DNA from 3 places in the Psychrobacter sp. Pi2-51 genome. Region 3 is predicted to be linked to each of the others. Evidence: predicted binding sites of a transcription regulator. Region 3 holds the regulator's gene; each other region holds the start of a gene.

Region 1 (4,275 bases), on a different contig from region 3:
TGTATCGTATTTATTACCGTCATTTAATATTATCAGTAATGATATTAATTAATGATTATCGTATCTATTTGAGTCGATAGGGGTTTTTTCGTAACGGTTCAAATATGACAAAGCATTTGTTATTCGATAGTAGATGTATCGAAAAAGCAAAAAAAAATGTTGCAAATTATGTCAAAGTTGTTATGCTTGTATTCGAAGTATGAGTTTGGTAACGGATGTTACGCAACGGAGTGATAAAGACCAAAGATTACATGGCAGTTACGTTCTAATCCCAGTCATGTGAGTCATGGTTTTTTTTGTCTTATTGTAGTAGAAATTCGCCACACTTGTTTTAGACCAATCTCGGTAGCCAGTTACATATTATATCTTTGAGGATTTGTGACGATACCATTATGGGCGCCGGCTAATCATAGCTTGCTCATTACTACAATTGTAAAGTGGAGATACCCCATGAAAAAACTACTTTTAGCTACAGCAATCGCAGCCCTATCTGTATCTGCAGCCAACGCAGCACCTACTGTTTATGGTAAAGCTTTCGTCGGTATGGACTACGTTAATTTAGATGATGAAACTCGTACTGATGATGATATGGATGCAGTCCAAATTAACTCATACTCGTCACGCCTTGGGTTTAAAGGTTCTGAAGCGATTACTGCTAATACTGACGTGATCTATCAGTATGAAGTAGGTATTAATATTGATGGTAACGCAGGTGACAGCAACAATATCGCATTCAAAAGCCGTGATACTTTCTTAGGTTTGAATAATGATAGCTATGGTGAATTCCGCGTTGGTCGTAATACTTCAGTTGTTGACTACGTAAATAATGTTGTGACTTCTGGCAGTGGCTTTTGGGATAACTTAGGCTCGAATCAGCTTGAAGAAAATGAAAATGGTTACAATATGACTGACAGCGGTCGTATCAACAACTCAATTATCTGGAAAGCGCCTAAATACAACGGTTTACCGTTAGATGTTGCACTTATGTATAGCGCTGATGAATCTTTTGTCTCTGATAGCGGTGATCGTAACAACGGCTTTGCTGCTGCAGCAATGTATGATGCTGGTACTGGTGTTACATTTGGTGTTGCTTATGATAAAGATGTTAACCTTTCTGGCGATTTAATTCGTGGTACGGCTAGTGTTGATCTAGGCAAGTATATGGCAGCTCCTGTAGTACTTGGTGCGCTATATCAAGTAGCTGATTTTGATAGTGATGCAGATAATAGAGGCGATGATAAAGAAAAAGGTCTAGTCCTTAGTGCTAAGATGGGTCTAAATAACTTCGCTAAGCCAGCTGCTGTTTACATTCAGTATAATAACACTGATAACTTGCTCGGTTTTGATGATGCTGATTCTGATCAGATCGTTGTAGGTGGTGAATATGTTTACAAATCGAACATGATTGCTCATGCTTATGTCGGTCAAAATTCAGCTGACCTCGGTGGTGATGATTATGATTTATTAGCAATTGGTGGCGGTCTAGAATACTTATTCTAGTATCAGACTCAAGTAGATAGTATAAAAAGACTCATCCTTCGGGATGAGTTTTTTTATGCGAAAAAAGAAAGTAGCCCTTCATTGTAATCAGTCTTAAAATAGATAGTTACAGGCATGTAAATTTTGTTCTTTCATCTTACTGTAATATTTGCTTGATAAAGTAGTGTCTAAGCCGTTCTGGTGGCTCGTTACATATCATGGTCTTGGAAGTTTGTAGCAATACCATTGTACCTGCCAGTCAATCTTAGCCAATTTATCACTCAAATCGTCAAGTGGAGATACCCTTTGAAAAAATTACTTTTAGCCTCAGCAATTGCAACGCTATCAGTTTCTGCCGTTCAAGCCGCGCCAACGGTTTATGGCAAAGCATTCGTCACTGCTAACTATGTCAACGCTGAGCTTGATCGTCAGTCTATGGATCTGCCTAACGACACTATCAATATCAATGAAGACAGCAGCTCAGTACAAGTCAGCTCGCATTCTTCACGTCTAGGGTTCAAAGGGTCCGAAGCAATCACTGCTAATACCGATGTGATTTATCAATTAGAGTATGGCATCAAGATCGATGACAGCGGTAGCAGCAACATTGGTTTTAAAAGCCGTGACACCTATCTAGGTTTTAAAAACAAAGACTACGGTCAATTTCGCTTTGGTCGCAACTACTCAGTGTCAGATTACGTCAACAACGTAACCGTTAACGAAGGTTATTGGGATAATATCGGCTCAAGCTCTCTTGGTGGTGATGGTACGCTGAGTGAGGCGCTTACCTTGACTGATGGTGAGCGTATTAATAACTCAATCGTATGGATTGCACCCAAATACAATGGTCTACCATTAGAGCTTGCCTTACAATACGGTGCTGATGAGTCTTTTGTCTCTGATAGCGATGACCGTGACAGTGGCTTTGGTGCTTCATTGATGTTTGATCCAGGTACTGGCTTTACCGCAGGTGTGGGTTATGACAAAGACATGAGCGTCACAGGTGAGATTCTGCGTGGTAGTGCCAGTGTCGATTTGGGCAAATACATGGCTTATCCAGTGAAGCTAGGCGCGCTATACCAGCAAGTTGATTTTGATAATTCAGATGATGAAGAGAAAGGATTGGTCGTTAGTGCTGAGATGGGTTTGACTAACTTTGCTCGCCCAGCGTCTGTTTATCTTCAGTATGATAAGACTGAAAACTTGGCTGGTCTTGATGGCAACGACTCAGACCAAATTGTATTGGGCGGTAAATATAAGTTCAAAGACAATATAATTGCTCATGCTTATATCGGTCAAAACTCTGCAGATTTAGAGAACGGTCTGCTCGTTGTTAGAAACAATGCTGATGACACCATTGACTCAGTTAAAGCTCGTGGTGATGCGGATGTATTTGCTATCGGTGGCGGTTTAGAATATAAATTCTAACTCAATATAGTCAGTTCAATATAAAAAAGAGACAGTGTGACTGATATGAATTTTTTGTACCCTCTGTCTGCGCTTGCACAGCAAGCAAGAAAAATTTGTACCAGTCACGCATTATAATGTCGTGTATCCATTTTATTTAGTATCAACTATATGCTGCATAAATACTCTGCTAAAAAGCTCATCCTTCGGGGTGAGTTTTTTTATTATGCGGTTTTAATCAATAAACATTGAGCAAAAACTAAGAGTTTCGGATAGTTTGCGCTTTTGCCCTATATTTTTTGGCGTATCTTTAGTAAAATCCTTCTTTACCAATTACCGAAAGAGTACTATGACCAAGTTTATATTTGTGACCGGTGGGGTAGTGTCCTCACTAGGAAAAGGTATCACTGCTGCTTCTCTTGCTGCGATACTCGAAGCGCGCGGTGTGAACGTGACAATGACCAAGATGGATCCGTATATTAACGTCGATCCAGGTACCATGAGTCCGTTCCAGCATGGCGAAGTGTTCGTCACTGAAGATGGGGCGGAGACGGATTTAGATTTGGGTTATTATGAGCGTTTTTTACGCCACTCTAAGATGAGTAAGAGTAATAACTTTACCAGTGGTCGTATCTATCAGAACGTACTGAATAAAGAGCGCCGTGGTGAGTATCTGGGCGGTACTGTGCAGGTTATCCCGCATATCACTGATGAGATTAAGAGCAAAATCCTTGCCAGTGGCGAGGGTTATGATATCGCTATTATTGAGATTGGTGGTACGGTCGGTGATATCGAGTCGCTGCCCTTTATGGAAGCGGTACGCCAGATGCAAGTAGAGCTAGGTCGCAATCGCGCCATGCTGATGCATTTGACCTTGGTACCTTATATTGCCAGTGCCGGCGAAACCAAAACCAAGCCTACCCAGCATTCGGTTAAAGAGCTTCGTTCTATTGGTTTACAGCCTGATGTCTTAATTTGCCGCTCTGACCATCATATCTCACAAGACAATCGCCGTAAGATTGCATTGTTTACCAATGTCGAAGAGCGTGCGGTCATCATGTGTGAAGATGCGCAAAGTATTTATCAAATACCGCGTACCCTTTATGAGCAAGATCTTGATGATTTGATTTGTGAGCGCTTTGGTTTGGATGTACCTGAAGCAGATTTGAGCGATTGGGACAAAGTGGTTGAAGCCCAGCTCAATCCTGAATCAACGGTCACCGTAGCGATGGTCGGCAAATACGTCGAGCTGCCTGATGCGTACAAGTCAATTAACGAAGCATTATTACATGCTGGTATCACTCATAAAGTAGATGTGAAAATTGATTATATCGATGCCGAACGTTTGGAAGGCGACGATGTTTTATTTGCACAGCTTAATGATGCCGA
Region 2 (4,275 bases), on a different contig from region 3:
CAGGCTTGGACTGATATTAAAGGCATTACCAATCAAGAAAGTCACCGCCATGGTCTCGCCCAATGCGCGACCCAGCCCTAAAATAACACCACCAACCACACCAGCTTTGGTATACGGCAAAATAATCTTGAACATGACTTCCCAAGTCGTCGCGCCCATGCCATAGGCTGATTCTTTTAATAAGTCTGGCACGACGGAAAAAACATCGCGCATGGTGGCAGCGATAAAGGGAATAATCATGATGGCAAGCACCAAGGACGCTGTGAACATACCCAGTCCCATCGGTGCGCCTTCAAACAGTTTACCGATAATCGGTAAAGGGCCGACGTGTTCAATAAACCATGGCTGGATGTGATCACCAAAGAATGGCGCGAAGACGAACAAACCCCACATACCATAAATGATAGAGGGGATACCAGCCAATAGCTCAATGGCGATACCAAGTGGTTTTTTTAGAAAAGCAGGACACATTTCGGTCAAAAATATGGCAATGCCAAAGCTCACTGGCACGGCTATCAAAATGGCGATAAACGAGGTCACTAAGGTGCCATAGATGGGTGCAAGTGCGCCGTATTCATTGGCGACCGTGTCCCAGTTATTGCTGGTATAAAAACCTAGACCAAACTCTTGAATACTTGGCCAAGCCCCGACAATTAACGACACTAAAATACCACCTAGAGACATCAATACCAGTATGGCAAATGCTTTGGTGGAGTTGACGAATAAAGCATCGTAACGTTTTTGTTTAGCCAGTTGGGACCTTAAGTCTGTCATAAGTGTCTCAGCATTCAATAGGATAAGATTAAAAAATGAGCGTGTTTATCAAGTTTTATCACAACAAACTCAGCAGATATGAGTATCAGAAGCTATAAATATCATTGGCTTTGCGATTAAATTCGCTGTGATAAAACCTTTCAAACAACTACCGGAGAATAGTTGTTTGAAAGGGTAATTCGATCGTTATTAAATAATGACTATCGAATTACTGAGCAGGTTTATAGACAGGCTGTCCATCGCTACCTTTTACGTCGTTCCATTTTGCTTTGAACAAGGCCACTGCCGTGTCAGAGAATGGTACGTAGTCTAGTGCCATAGCGTCATCATCACCTTGGCTATAAGCCCAGTCAAAGAAGTTCAACACGCCAGCGACTTGCTGAGGATTCTCTGGTTGCTTATGTACTAAGATAAAGGTGGCAGCAGCGATAGGCCATGCTTGGTCAGTCTCAGAGTTGGTGATGACTTTATAAAAGCCTTCTTGTTGTGACCAATCAATATCACCTGCCGCAGCAAAGGTCTCAGCTGATGGTTGCACGATGTTGCCAGCTGCATTTTTCAATGCCGTATGTGACATCTTGTTTTGCTTAGCGTATGCATACTCAACATAGCCGATAGAGTTTTTCATACGGTTAACGTAGCTTGATACGCCTTCGTTACCTTTACCGCCTGCACCGGTCGCAGAGGTCGGCCATTTAACGGTTTTATCAACACCAACCGTGTCTTTCCAATCTGGTGAGACTTTGGCCAGATAATCAGTAAAGTTAAAAGTCGTACCTGAACCATCTGAGCGGAATACCGTCGTGATTGCCGCGTCTGGCAAGGTCAAATCTGGGTTCATAGCTTTGATAGCTGGGTCATTCCATTTACTGATTTTACCCAAATAGATATCTGCCAAGGTCGTACCGTCTAGCTTCAATGCGCCCGGCTCTATACCGTCGATGTTGACGATTGGCACAACGCCACCGATAACTGTCGGAAACTGAATAAGGCCAGACTCTTCAAGCTCTTCAGGCGTCATCGGTGCATCAGAGGCACCAAAATCAACGGTTTTTGATTGGATTTGCTTGATACCGCCAGATGAGCCAATAGATTGATAGTTGACTTGGCCACCAGTTGCCCCATTGTAGTCATAAGACCATTTGGCATAGATAGGCTGCGGGAATGACGCACCTGCACCCGTGATATTCATGGCGATATTTTCAGCAGATTTAAAACCTGTGGTAGCAGAAGAGGCTGTTTGAGAAGTTGACTCAGCCGTGGTAACAGCGCTACTGCTAGTATCAGCAGTGGGCTCTGCCGTGTCGGTTGATTTATTACATGCCGTGAGCATTAATGTACAACTAACGGCTACTGCTAATAACGAATAACGCATGTAGGACTCCTGAAGTTTAACAACGATATGAAAAAGCATTGTTTGTGATATGCGTGCTATCTTGCCAAATCTTTATGACAGTTTGATGACAGTTGTCACAATCTTTCATTCGCTTTACATAATATTCAGGTAGCACTGCTATATTTTCAATAAATACAAATTATATCAATAATTTATATATAACAACCTGATGCAACCATATTCATAGAAACCATCAGACGCCATCTTAAGTTGTTATATGCTTAGCCAAATACTATTAGCCGTTGGTGCAGAATTTTGTTAGTATGAATAAGATTCACAACACTGACAGACTCGGGGTGCGGTGTGTTAAAGACTGGCTTTATTAAATTCGCTTTATTAAAGTAACCGCCTTTTAATACATTCGCTGAGAGATCACCCGCCGAACCTGATGCGGTTAGTACCGACGCAGGGAAGTCTTAAGCCTATGTTATACAAGTACAAAGGGCGTGCAGAAATGCCTTTTTATTATCGCCAACCTCTACCAGTATTTTTTGTGCTGATGGATAGCGTTAATAATAAGTTCCGTCCCTCAATCAGCGAAAGATCACTGACTACGTTTAGGTTTGATAGCGCTAGCAGGTTTTTTTACGATTGAATTTGTCCGTATCATATATGCTTACCCCCGCAGATTCTGGCGGTGTTGCCTATACTATTAGACCAACACGCTAGGACAGCATATGACTATTTCAGACATTACCTCGAACACAAAAGCTGCTCAAACTCATATCCCAGCCAATGCTTCGCTCAACGCGACTGCCAGCAAAGCGGATAAAAAAGCAGATGCCCTAAAAACCCCTGCCCATCGCCATCAAACAGACGCGCGCTTTGAAGAAGATGCCCGCGACTTGCACCGTATCTTGCCCGCCTCCCGTAAAATTTATATCGAAGGCTCAAGACCCGATATTCAAGTACCGATGCGCGAAATAACGCTTGATCCTACCCCTGTGCAAGGCGTTTCTGAGAACGAATGGGAGCAGAACCCACCGTTTTATGTCTATGACACCTCAGGTGTTTATACTGACCCCAATGCCACCATCGACCTCACCAAAGGTCTGCCAAAACTACGTGAAGGCTGGATAAACGAGCGCGGAGATACCGAGCAGTTAACAGGTCTATCAAGTCAGTATGGACAAACGCGCGCGCGTGATATCAGCACTGCCAACTTACGATTTGCTCACATTGATAAACCGCGCCGTGCCAAAGATGTTGATGGCAAGACAGGCAACGTCACGCAAATGTACTACGCACGTCGCGGCATTATTACGCCTGAAATGGAATATATCGCCATTCGCGAAACCCAAAAGCAGCATGACTTGACGGACATACGCCAACATGATGGAGAGAGCTTTGGTGCTAATACGCCGACGGTTATCACGCCTGAGTTTGTGCGTAGTGAAGTGGCCGCTGGACGTGCCATCATTCCCAACAACATCAACCACCCTGAATCTGAGCCGATGATTATCGGGCGTAATTTTTTGGTAAAAATCAACGCCAATATCGGTAACTCAGCACTCGGCTCCTCTATCGATGAAGAAGTCTCGAAAATGACGTGGGCCACACGTTGGGGCGCGGATAACATCATGGATTTGTCCACCGGCAATCATATTCACGAAACCCGCGAATGGCTGATTCGTAACTCACCAGTGCCGATTGGTACCGTACCCATTTATCAAGCGCTAGAAAAAGTCGATGGCGTGGCTGAAGATTTAACGTGGGAGATATTCCGCGACACCTTAATTGAACAAGCAGAGCAAGGCGTTGATTATTTCACCATTCACGCAGGTGTGCTGCTGGATTATGTGCCAATGACTGCCGGACGCCTAACAGGCATTGTGTCACGCGGCGGCTCTATCATGGCGCAGTGGTGCATGGTGCACCAACAAGAGAGCTTTTTATACACGCACTTTGAAGATATCTGCGAGATTATGAAAGCCTACGATGTCGCCTTTAGTTTGGGTGATGGCCTACGTCCGGGTTGTTTACAAGATGCCAATGATGAAGCGCAATTTAGCGAACTCAAAACCTTGGGTGAGCTGACCAAAGTGGCATGGGAGCATGATGTGCAGGTCATGGTTGAAGGACCAGGTCACGTCGCGATGAACCGT
Region 3 (4,275 bases):
TGCTTATCCTATCCATAAGCACTTTCGATATTGATAAAGGCTTTTGGACAAGGTAGCCTAAAGTAGTAAAAACAAGCAATACAAAATGGAAGTAGTACAAACTAACAGCCATTAAAAAGCCCAGTCAAACGTCATTATCTACGTTTAACTGGGCTTTTCAGTATTATGAGCTTCTTACAAATTAAGCTTGCTGAGTTTTTGCTTGACCCAATAACTGTCCCATTTTTACCACGCTATTGGCTTTCATGCTGTCCTGCCAATCCGCTTTTGCGGCTTTTGGCAAAACGACAATCGCTGTTGAACCCAAATAAAAGCGTCCAAGCTCAGCGCCTTTTTCAAAGCTCATATTGTGTTCTGATTCTTGGATGTCCTCAGTGCGGCTGATTTTGCCAGTGGCGACGGTTTCGATACCAGCGACAATCATAGCGCCGACCATTACCACGGCAGCTTTGCCGTATTCTGTATCAAATAAACAGACCAAACGCTCATTACGAGCAAATAAATCAGGCACGTTTTCGGCCGTGGTATTATTGACAGAGAATAGTGTACCTGGCACATATCGGGTCTTAGTTAATGTACCCGCAAATGGCATATGCACACGGTGGTAATTACTGGGCGCGAGATAAACAGTCGCAAAGCTACCATCAGCGAAGTAGCTACCATCTTCGCTGTCAGCAAGTAATTGGCCAACATCATAATGACGACCTTTTGCTTGGAGTAGTTTATGGTCTTCAATTTGACCTAGCTGCGAGATGATACCATCAGCAGGACTGACAATACCGTTGGCGCTGCTGTCGATAGTACGTGCATTTTCTTTGAGCTCACGGGTAAAAAAGTCATTAAAGCTTTCATAAGCATTAAAGCTCTGACGCTCATACTCACCTAAGCTGACGCCGTAAGCTTTGGCAAAACCACGAATAAAGGCACGTTTGACGTACGGATGACGGCTGGCGGCTAGACGCCCAGCGACTTTACTCAGTTGCTGCTGCGGGACAAGCTGTTGTAAGGTGGTAAATACATTCATAATAAGGCTACCAAAATAGGATTGGAAATAAGAATAAAAATTAGTCAAGTTAATGGCTGTATTTTATCATGGACAGCACATTATTGTCTGAGCATAATCTGTTAAGGAATCAGTAAATGAAAGCACTTATACAACGGGTGAGCCACGCCAGCGTCGTCGTCGATCAGCATTGTATTGGCAAAATCGATCATGGGATATTGGCATATATTGGCTTGGGGCATGAAGATAGCCTGCAAACTGCCCAACGCATGATCGACAAAATCTTGGCCTATCGTATTTTTGAAAACGATGAAGATCCTGCCAAGGTCGGTAAACTGGATAAAAATGTGCAACAGGTCTGTGGCGGACTGTTGTTGGTGTCGCAATTTACTTTGATGGCAAAAACAGACAAGGGTCGTCGCCCTGACTTTGGTGGCGCGATGGCACCTGATGCTGCTCAAGTGCTATTTGCACAACTGGTTGATTATGCCAACACTCAGCATCACAATGTTGCCACTGGTCAGTTTGGTGCTGATATGCAAGTTGCCAGCGTCAATGATGGGCCATTAAACTTTTTATTAGAAGTATAAAAATTATCTGTCATCATGCTGTCATAATTAGTCCGTTTAATAAGTAGAAACGGGCGAGTGTTTATCGCCTCTTTCTGTATCTTGATTTTTTGAATGCTAACTTTTTGAACGCTGATATTTTGACTATAATAATAAGGTTGCCGTATGTACAATGAGCAAATTTTGATCGTCGAGGATGAGCCTGCGATTCGTGAAATGATTGTGATGACGTTAGAGATGGCTGGATTTGATAGCTTGCAGGCTGCGGACGCATCAGAGGCACATCAGCAAGTGGTCGATCACCGTCCGTCGCTCATATTATTGGATTGGATGCTGACCGGCGAAAAAAGCGGTATTGATTTTTGTCGTATGCTCAAAAACGACGATTTGCTCGCTGAGATACCGGTTATTATGCTAACCGCCAAAAGTGAGGAAGACAGTAAGGTTCATGGTCTTGATGCAGGTGCTGATGACTATATGACCAAGCCTTTTTCGACACGGGAATTGATTTCCAGAATCAAGGCAGTGCTACGTCGTAGTAGTACATTGAGCGCCGATAAGCCTATCGAAATCGGCAAGCTTAGCTTAGATCCCAAAAGCCAGCGCGTAACGGCGGCAGGTCAGCTCATTGATATCGGCCCGACAGAGTATCGGTTGTTGGCATTTTTTATGAGTCATCCAGAGCGTGCGTATACACGGACACAGCTGCTAGATCAGGTTTGGGGCGGCAATGTCTATATTGAAGATCGAACGATTGATGTGCATATTCGGCGTTTACGTAAATTACTACAGCCTTATGACTGTGCTACGCTGATACAAACGGTGCGCGGTACTGGGTATCGGTTTTCCAGCTTGATCGAATCCAATTAGACCAAGACAGAACAAGTCGTGGCAAGCGTAAAACAACGCAGAAGACAGTAGCAAGGATAACGATGACGATAATGCCGATAAAAAATGAGCAACAGGGTGAGCAAGCGCAAGTTGCCCAGCACAATACAACAAATCAACTCAAAAAAATCCGCAGTGCCTTACTAGCACTACGGGATGCGGTTATTTTGCTCAATGATGATGATGGTTTGGAATGGTGGAATCAGGCAGCGGAAGATTTATTGTTATTGCAGTCAAGCAATAAAGGTCAAAGCATTTTTGACTTTATCACCGTGCCTGAATTTCGCCAGTATTATCAGGCTATCACGCCACCGAGCGATGGTGTGCACATGGTGTCATGGCGAGATCCTAAACGTTATCTAAAGTGTGAACTGACGCCTTTCGGTGATGAAAAACTACTGATAATTTATGATGTGACCCGCTTGCAGCATTTGGAGCAAATGCGCCGTGATTTTGTGGCCAATGTCTCGCATGAGCTGCGTACGCCATTGACCGTGCTGATGGGCTATCTAGAAAACTTCTCCGATCAAGAGGATATGCCCCCGCAGTGGCGGCGTGGTTTTGAGCTAATGACCCAGCAGACTGCCCGTATGAATAGGATTGTGAATGACTTACTGCTATTGTCTCGCATCGAAATAGAAGAGACGCATGAGCTAAATGACATTGATATGACCAAGTTACTGACGCATATCTATGATGATGCGCAGGCGTATAACCAAGAATATGGTCATACTATTCATTTGCAGATAGACACTTACGATGGACTATATGGCTCAGAGATGTACTTAACGAGCGCCTTATCCAATTTGGTGATTAATGCTATCAAATACACGCCAAAGGGTGGCAACATCGCTATCAGCTGGACAAAAACATCGGAAGGCTGCCGCTTTGCCGTCGAAGATGATGGTCTCGGTATTGCGCCCCAACATATCGAGCGCTTGACGGAACGCTTCTATCGCATCGATAGCGGACGCAGCCGTGCTACGGGTGGTACGGGCTTAGGGTTGGCAATTGTAAAACATGTCTTATATCAACATGAGGCGCAACTAACCATAGAGTCGGTAGAAGGCAAAGGCTCGACCTTTAGTGCCGTATTTCCAAGCGCTTATGTACGTTCTGCCGATGCACCTTAATCTTTTTGTAAAAGTGGGTAGGGGTTCACCGCGCTGCCATTGATATAAATACCATAATGCACATGGGTTGGTGTTCCTTTAGCATTACCGCTGTCGCCAACATAGCCAATGATATCACCAGCATTGACCCAGTCATTGGGTACGATGTCGGCATAATCCTCTAGATGGGCGTAATAATGTCCTGCGCCGCCCGGTCCGACCACCACTACCACGCGTCCCCCTAATGTATTTTCGCCAACTTTGCTGACAATGCCTTGCGTCGTAGCTTGTATCGGTGTGCCCCGCGCTGCAAAAATATCGATGCCCTCATGGGAGCGCCCTTGGCTACGTGCTGCGCCCCAAGTATCGGTTAGATGCTGCTCTGGTAGTGGACTGGGTAGGCTGTTTTCTACTGGCAACGCTTGTTGCAATAAACTCAGTTGCTGCCATTTTGCCACGACAAACGACTGTGTCTGTTGGCTAATGCTAGGTAGTAATTTATCAAATACAAATAACAGCGCTAGTAACACCGTAGCCCTTATTATTAGGCTTAGCAAACGGCTGAATAGTGTTGGCTTTGGTGGTCGATTATTGCCATCTGCTAGCATTGATGTCTCTTATATATCTGATGTAGTTTGAGTTAGTATTATAAAACCCCTATCTTCCAAGGTGTGTATAGCATTGTTATCTATGGTTTTTACCC

What was found. The regulator PhoB, encoded in region 3, activates phosphate uptake and scavenging genes when phosphate is short. The targets are predictions, from matches to a motif close to TGTCATNAANCTGTCATAA.
Region 1: the regulator PhoB is predicted to act here: its motif matches at 1,630-1,648, upstream of JMY08_RS06580 (porin).
Region 2: the regulator PhoB is predicted to act here: its motif matches at 2,222-2,240, upstream of pstS (phosphate ABC transporter substrate-binding protein PstS).

What each region holds. Positions count from the first base shown of each region.
Region 1 is NZ_CAJHBP010000008.1:139,253-143,527, forward strand. It holds gene JMY08_RS06575 (porin) at 451-1,500, shown strand; gene JMY08_RS06580 (porin) at 1,786-2,907, shown strand; gene JMY08_RS06585 (CTP synthase) at 3,236-4,275, shown strand, end outside.
Region 2 is NZ_CAJHBP010000002.1:128,646-132,920, reverse strand. It holds gene pstC (phosphate ABC transporter permease subunit PstC) at 1-774, opposite strand, end outside; gene pstS (phosphate ABC transporter substrate-binding protein PstS) at 983-2,149, opposite strand; TPP riboswitch at 2,453-2,599, shown strand; gene thiC (phosphomethylpyrimidine synthase ThiC) at 2,848-4,275, shown strand, end outside.
Region 3 is NZ_CAJHBP010000019.1:20,387-24,661, forward strand. It holds gene JMY08_RS10300 (DUF1287 domain-containing protein) at 1-34, shown strand, start outside; gene asd (archaetidylserine decarboxylase) at 182-1,024, opposite strand; gene dtd (D-aminoacyl-tRNA deacylase) at 1,141-1,593, shown strand; gene phoB (phosphate regulon transcriptional regulator PhoB) at 1,738-2,442, shown strand; gene phoR (phosphate regulon sensor histidine kinase PhoR) at 2,505-3,593, shown strand; gene JMY08_RS10325 (M23 family metallopeptidase) at 3,590-4,180, opposite strand.